One region of the Halomonas sp. MMH1-48 genome, then DNA from elsewhere that is predicted to be linked to it. Evidence: predicted binding sites of a transcription regulator. Region 1 holds the regulator's gene; each other region holds the start of a gene.

Region 1 (2,270 bases):
ACATCTCCAATCGCTAGGATTTAACCGCCTAAGCCTTGGCGTTCAAGATCTCGATCCGCAGGTTCAAGCGGCGATCAATCGCGTGCAGCCCCGGGTGCTCACCGAAACGCTCATGGACGAAGCGCATCGGCTCGGCTTTCGCTCGCTCAACCTCGATTTAATCTATGGCCTTCCCTTTCAAACCGAACGGCGTTTTGCCGAAACGCTTCGTCAGGTCATCGAGCTGGGACCAGCACGATTATCGGTCTTCAACTACGCCCACATGCCAGCCCGCTTTGCGCCCCAGCGACGTATCCAGTTGGCCGACCTGCCCAGCGCCGATGAAAAGCTGGCCATGCTGCACACCACTATCGAGATGCTCACCCAGGCGGGCTATGTGCATATTGGCATGGACCACTTTGCACGCCCCGACGACAGCTTGGCCCAGGCGCAGCGCAACGGCACGCTGCAGCGTAATTTTCAAGGCTACTCCAGCCACGCCGAGTGCGATTTGATTGGTTTGGGCGTATCCGCCATTTCTCGGGTCGACGATATTTACGCCCAAAACCCTACTCAGCTCGCCCACTATGAAGCCGCCTTGGATGAAGGTAGGCTGGCAACGATAAAAGGACTACGCTTAAATAAGGATGACCTAATAAGAAGAGACGTCATCGAGCGGTTCATGTGCGATATGGCCATCGATCTCGACGCGATCGGTCAGCGTTGGCATATCGATGCGGCAGACTACTTTGCCACTGCCTTCGAGCGACTGGCGACCGCCGAACGGGATGGCCTCGTACAGCGTGAGGGCCTTCGGCTGAGCGCCACGCCGATCGGGCGATTGCTCATTCGGCATTTGGCCATGGCCTTCGACACTCACTTACAACGTCAGGATGGTCAGCGCTACTCGAAGATCGTGTGAGCGCCTTGAGCCGCCTGCCCCCTGTGCCTATGATGGCGAAAGAAGAAGGGAGACTCCTATGCCATATCCTGCCAGCCAACGACGTTCACTGCTGCAAGAGGCGCGCTGCCAGACGTGTAGTCTAAGCTCGCTGTGCTTACCGCTCGCCTTGGAGCTCGAGGATATGAGCCAGTTCGATGCGATCATTCGCCGCCGCTCGCCGTTGAAGAAAGGCGAACCCCTGTTCCGCCAAGGGGACGCTTTCACCAGTGTCTATGCGGTGCGCTCGGGTAGCTTGAAGCAGGTCACCAGCGAAGGCAACGGCCATGACCAGCTCACCAATTTCTTTCTACCCAGCGAACTGGTGGGTTTGGACGGCATCGACGAAGAGCACTACCCCGGCACGGTGATGGCTCTGGAAACGACGACGGTGTGCGAAATTCCATTCGACCGCCTGGACTCGCTCTCCGAGGAGCTGCCCGAGCTGCGCGGCCAGCTCTATCGCAGCATGAGTAAAGAGCTGCGCGACGATCGGCGAATGATGCGTCTACTGTCGCGTAAGACCGCGGATCAGCGGCTGGCGAGCTTTTTGATTACGCTCTCTGATCGCTTCCGGCGGCGGGGCTACTCGCCGTACAGCTTCCGCCTATCCATGTCCCGGGCCGATATGGGTAACTACCTGGGCCTAGCGGTCGAAACGGTCAGCCGCATTCTTAGCCGCTTTCAGCAGCAGGAAGTCGTGGCCGTCTCAGGGCGCGAGGTCAATATTTTGGACATGCAGCGCCTCATTACCCTGGCAGAAGAGGAGGCGCCAACGGTCACACGTTGAAGGCTTGGATGCGTCCTTCCATCAAGGCCGCCTGCTTGGCTTCGAGACCGGCAAAGTCGAATAGCTCGCGATCGGCAAGCTGCGAGGGTGCCACCTTGGTGACTGCTTTGAACATGCTCTCCAAGCGCCCAGGATGCTTCTTGTCCCACTCCGCCAACATCTCTTTGACGATTTGTCGCTGCATGTTCGGCTGCGACCCACACAGATTACAGGGAATGATGGGAAACGCCATCTGCCGCGAAAACTCAGCAATATCCGCCTCTTTACAGTAGGCCAGCGGGCGGATCACGATGTTTTTACCGTCATCCGAGAGCAGTTTCGGCGGCATGGCTTTTAGCGTACCGCCGAAGAACATGTTCAGAAACAGCGTTTCTAGAATGTCTTCGCGATGGTGGCCGAGGGCAATCTTGTTCGCGCCGATCTCTTCGGCAAACCCATACAGCGAGCCGCGGCGCAAGCGCGAGCAGAGCGCGCAGGTGGTTTTACCCTCCGGGGTTTTCTCCTTTACCACCGAGTAGGTGTCACGCTCGAGAATGTGATACTCCACCCCCAGCTTATCCA
Region 2 (2,270 bases), on a different contig from region 1:
TCGTAAACGATCAGTACCATCAGGCCCACGAAACTCATCAGACTCAGCGACAGCCAGTTAAACAGCCGATGCACCCCCCAGCGAACTGACAAGCCTTGCTGCTTATTTGGATCTGGAGAGGTCACCACTGTGCCTCAATGCTGCGAATCATCCAAATCCAGTCGTTGAAGTCGCGCAAGTTTTCGATATCTCGTCCAGAATACTCCCGCTCGACTAGCCGGATGGGCCCCCGCGAGCGCAGGCTTAGGGGCTCGCCATCTTCGATGGTCACCAAGTACCAACTCGGGTCGTCCCAGCCGCCAAGACTGACCTCGTAATCATCCCAGGCGGTAAAGTGCAATGTCGGCGGCACCTCGCCAAAATGCTCGATCAAAAAATCACGGAAAGAGATGCCGCGCATGTCGACATCACGGCCTTGGAAAGGATCGAAAACGGTAAAGGCGGTATCGGCACGATCACGCAAATCACCCAGTGCTACCTTTTGCGTGGACTCCCCATTGATCAAGCTCAGCGCTTGTGCTTGAACCGCGGGCGACACGCCAACCAGTAATAAGGTAACGAGCACCATGGCTGCTTTGGAGCACGCCCTACCGAAGCGCAGGGGCAGACGAGACGGAACAGCATTCATAGCAGGCAGCTTCCTAGTTTGGTTTAGTGCACGATAAGATCCATGCACTTTACCAGAGCAAGAAGGCCAATGCTCTTCAACGTCTATTAACACTTTCGGCTCAATCGATTCCCTTTGGGGGTCCGTGGCCAATGAGAATCAGTGAAGTAAAAAGCACAAAAAAGCCGACCCAAAAGGGCCGGCAACAGGAAGCTTACACCTTGGCGTAAGCCCCCTCCCCTGACGACTGATACCGTCGATTGACGAAAGCAGTATCACGCTGCGAGCTATCTGCACATGAGAGTCGTTGCAATCACGGTTTTTTGCGTTCGTCTTTGCGCAGGTGGTCACGAATCACGAAGCCTACCCACCCCACCATGAAAGCGATCACTAAGGCGACCGTGGCCAAGCCAAAAATAACAGCGTCGTCCCAGTACATGATGTTCCCCTCCCGCTGTGATGTATGGGGCCATCGTACTGCGTTAAGCCAAGAGGAAACTGACCTGGATCAAGCTTTCAAAATGACCGCCTCAAAGGCAGCCGTGCACTTGATGCAGGTCAGTTTTTAGGGGGGGCTTACAACACTTTGCGATCTTCCACTTTACTATGTTCGGTGCCCGGCGGCAGCGGGTGGCCCTTGGCAAGCTCGGCACGGGTTGCCTCACGCACGTCAAGAATGCTCACTTGGTAGCGCAGTGTGTGGCCAGCCAGGGGGTGATTGGTGTCCACGGTGACGTCATCACCGTCAATGGCCAGCACGGTCACGATTTGTGGCCCCGCTTCGCCTTCCGTTTGAAAACGGCTACCGGGCTCGATGTCCGCGCCACCAAACGAAGCGCGGCTCACCTTCTGCACCAACGCTTCGTTACGCAGTCCATACGCATCCGCCGCCGTTAGCGTGACGCTCACTTCATCGCCTGCGGTTTTACCGGCTAAATCACGCTCGAGGCCCGGCAGAATATTGTCATGACCGTGAAGGTACTCCAGCGGCTTTTGACGTGCACGGGAGTCATCCAGCACGCGGGTGCTACCATCGCTGAGCACATCGCTGAGTACGTAGTGCAAGGTCACTACCTGATGGGCGGTAATCGACATGGAAAACTCCTCTCCGGTAAGCTGTCGCCTTTGTCATGGCACGCTGACCATGAATCCTTGGCACAGTCTAACATCGTCGGGTTTTCCAGCGGGCCACGTCACCGATGTTTTCTTTCTGGAGAAGCCCCTTTCATGCCCACCCCGATACCCCAGCGCAGTTGGCTGGCGGCGCTTGGCATCTACTGCAAAGCGCCCGTGATCACCATGCTGTTTTTAGGCTTTTCGGCAGGCTTGCCCTTTTTATTGGTGTTCTCGACACTCTCGGCCTGGCTGCGCAGCGACGGCGTCGACGTTGCCGCCATCGGCTTTTTCGCCTGGATTGGCATGCTCTATTCGATCAAATTCTTCTGGGCCCCGGTGGTAGACCGGCTCGAACTACCGCTACTGACCCGCGCCTTTGGGCAACGCCGGGGATGGATGTTGCTCGCCCAAGGGATGATTGCTGCTGGCCTCATCGGGCTAGCGGGGCTAGAGCCGGTAGGCAATCTGGGTTGGGTGGCCGCCTTTGCACTACTGGTGGCATTTGGCTCCGCTACGCAGGACATTGCCATCGATGCCTATCGTATCG
Region 3 (2,270 bases), on a different contig from region 1:
TGTTATTTTTTTAACGCTGATTTGCAAGTATCGTCACATCAACGCTATTTAAATGTGATAAGCGCATCACGGGTGGGTGACGCCAGTGAAAAGAGTGCGCAGTAGTGGAAATTGGCAGGGCCCTAGCTCAGCATAGGATGCCTGGCGGGACGCAATGCCGATAACAAAATGAATCATAAGGAGATGCCGGACATGAACGATCGCAGCGCACAGCGCATGGCCATGCTGCAAGAAGCGCTGGCCAGCGGGGGAACCCTGCATCTTCGCGATGCCGCCGAGCTGTGCGGCGTCTCCGAAATGACCATTCGACGGGATCTCTCGACGCAGCCGTCGGCCATTAGCCTGTTGGGCGGGCGATTGGTGATGGCCAGCTACCCCGGCGTGACGCCGGTATACGATTTGACCGAGCAGCAGGCGAGCCATTACCAAGTCAAACAGCGCCTTTGCCAGCGCGCGGCCAGCTTCATCGAAGAGGGCGATACGCTGTTTATCGACTGCGGCTCCACGCTCATTCCACTGCTGGGTCAGCTTAGTCGTTTCCGAGAGCTAACCGTGGTGACCTATGCCCTCAACGTAGCCAACGCCGTCGCTGGGCTGCCCAATGTGCGCCTCGTATTGCTAGGTGGGCTTTTCTACGCGTCCTCTCAATCGTTTGGCAGCGACGGTATGGGCGCGGCCATCGAGCGCTTGGGCATCAACAAGGCGCTGATCTCTGCTGCCGGCGTGGATTGCGAACGAGGCGTCAGCTGCTTCCATTTTCACGAAGTAGGGCCAAAGCAAGCGGCCATTGCCACGGCAATGCAGCGACTGTTGGTGGTCGATGCCAGCAAATTTGGCGTGGTGCGCCCGGCCTATTTTGCCTCGCTGGAAGACTTCGATGTCATCGTCACCGACGACGAGCGCGCCCCTGGTTTGCTGGAGCGCCATCCGCTGCCCGCGCTTAACGTCACGCTCGCCTAATGAAAGACGGTCGAAGCTCCGTATCGCCCTCTTCAAAACGGTGCGCGGGGTGCGGCATAACGTCTCTTTCTGATTGACTCAGATCAATAGAAAATACTTTAGTCTTAGTTGATGCGCATCAGCGCATGGCCGAGGCTCGCCACCAACCCCATGCGGTGGCGCATATTTTTCCCGGAGCAACGCTTACGCTCTCACTGTTCTGGGAAAAGTATGGGGTGATAGTTAGCTTGCTATATAGCTGGCTAGTTAGCCAGCCAAACAGCAGGCTGTTTTAGACAACTCTCTGATGAGATCACACCATGCAACTACCTACCCACTGGCGCAGGCGAGGCACGTTTGTGCTCGTCGTATTGTGCTTGCTGTTAACGGGCTGCAGTTCTGCATTGCTGGATCCGAAGGGGCAGATTGGCGTTGAGCAGCGCTCGCTGATTCTGACCTCCTTTGGGTTGATGCTGATCGTGGTCATTCCGGTCATCGTGATGACGCTTTTGTTCGGCTGGCGTTACCGCCGCAGCAACCGCGTTGCCAAGTATCTGCCGGATTGGGCGCACTCCAATGCCATCGAGGCGGCGGTTTGGACCGTTCCCTGCTTGATCATTGCCGTTCTCGCCTTTCTTACCTGGAAAACCTCTCACAGCCTGGACCCCCACAAGCCGATCGAAGGCAGCGTGGAACCCATGGAGATTCAAGCCGTCGCGTTGGATTGGAAATGGCTATTCATCTATCCCGAACAGAGGATTGCCAGTGTCAACGAGTTGGCGTTCCCAGTGGATACGCCGGTGCGCTTCCGGGTGAGCTCTGGCTCGGTGATGAACGCCTTCTTCATTCCACGTCTGGGCAGCCAGATCTACGCCATGGCGGGCATGGATAACGACGTTCACCTGATTGCCGACGAAGAGGGCGTCTATCCCGGTCGTTCCACCAACTACAGCGGTGCTGGCTTCTCTGGCATGACCTTCGATGCCCACGTCACCTCTTCGGCGGAATTCGACGCCTGGGTGGACAACGTGCGTGCCGCCGATGACACCCTGACCTTCCCGGACGGTTACGAAGCCCTAGCGCAGCCGACCGAGTATCACCCGGTGGAGTACTTCTCGGCGGTCACGCCCGAGCTGTATGAGTCGATCGTGAGCAGCTTCCACAGCGGTGACGGCAGCGGTCACGACGGTCATTCGAGCCACGGTGACGCCATCAGTGATGCCCACGACAGTCACGGCGAATCCAGCGAGCTAGAGAGCTCCAGCGCGTCGCAACAGCAGGCCGCGATCGGCCATGTTACCAATCAGCATGCAGGTGATGACCACGCCCTG

Evidence for each region. Region 1 encodes FNR, which switches genes on or off when oxygen is low (the NO sensors DNR and NnrR bind a similar motif). Its sites were predicted from a motif close to TTGATNTANATCAA; they were not measured.
Region 2: ccoM (cytochrome c oxidase subunit CcoM) is a predicted target of FNR. The motif match lies at 1,106-1,119, and genes of this name have one in related genera.
Region 3: cyoA (ubiquinol oxidase subunit II) is a predicted target of FNR. The motif match lies at 1,034-1,047, and genes of this name have one in related genera.

Annotation. Positions count from the first base shown of each region.
Region 1 is NZ_JAKRFL010000003.1:71,383-73,652, reverse strand. Features, by position in the region: gene hemN (oxygen-independent coproporphyrinogen III oxidase) at 1-901, shown strand, start outside; gene fnr (fumarate/nitrate reduction transcriptional regulator Fnr) at 960-1,709, shown strand; gene ttcA (tRNA 2-thiocytidine(32) synthetase TtcA) at 1,699-2,270, opposite strand, start outside.
Region 2 is NZ_JAKRFL010000001.1:239,487-241,756, forward strand. Features, by position in the region: gene MHM37_RS01145 (GGDEF domain-containing protein) at 1-92, opposite strand, end outside; gene MHM37_RS01150 (hypothetical protein) at 122-628, opposite strand; gene ccoM (cytochrome c oxidase subunit CcoM) at 921-1,046, opposite strand; gene MHM37_RS01155 (peptidylprolyl isomerase) at 1,184-1,702, opposite strand; gene MHM37_RS01160 (MFS transporter) at 1,835-2,270, shown strand, end outside.
Region 3 is NZ_JAKRFL010000008.1:21,361-23,630, reverse strand. Features, by position in the region: gene MHM37_RS09220 (DeoR/GlpR family DNA-binding transcription regulator) at 193-960, shown strand; gene cyoA (ubiquinol oxidase subunit II) at 1,260-2,270, shown strand, end outside.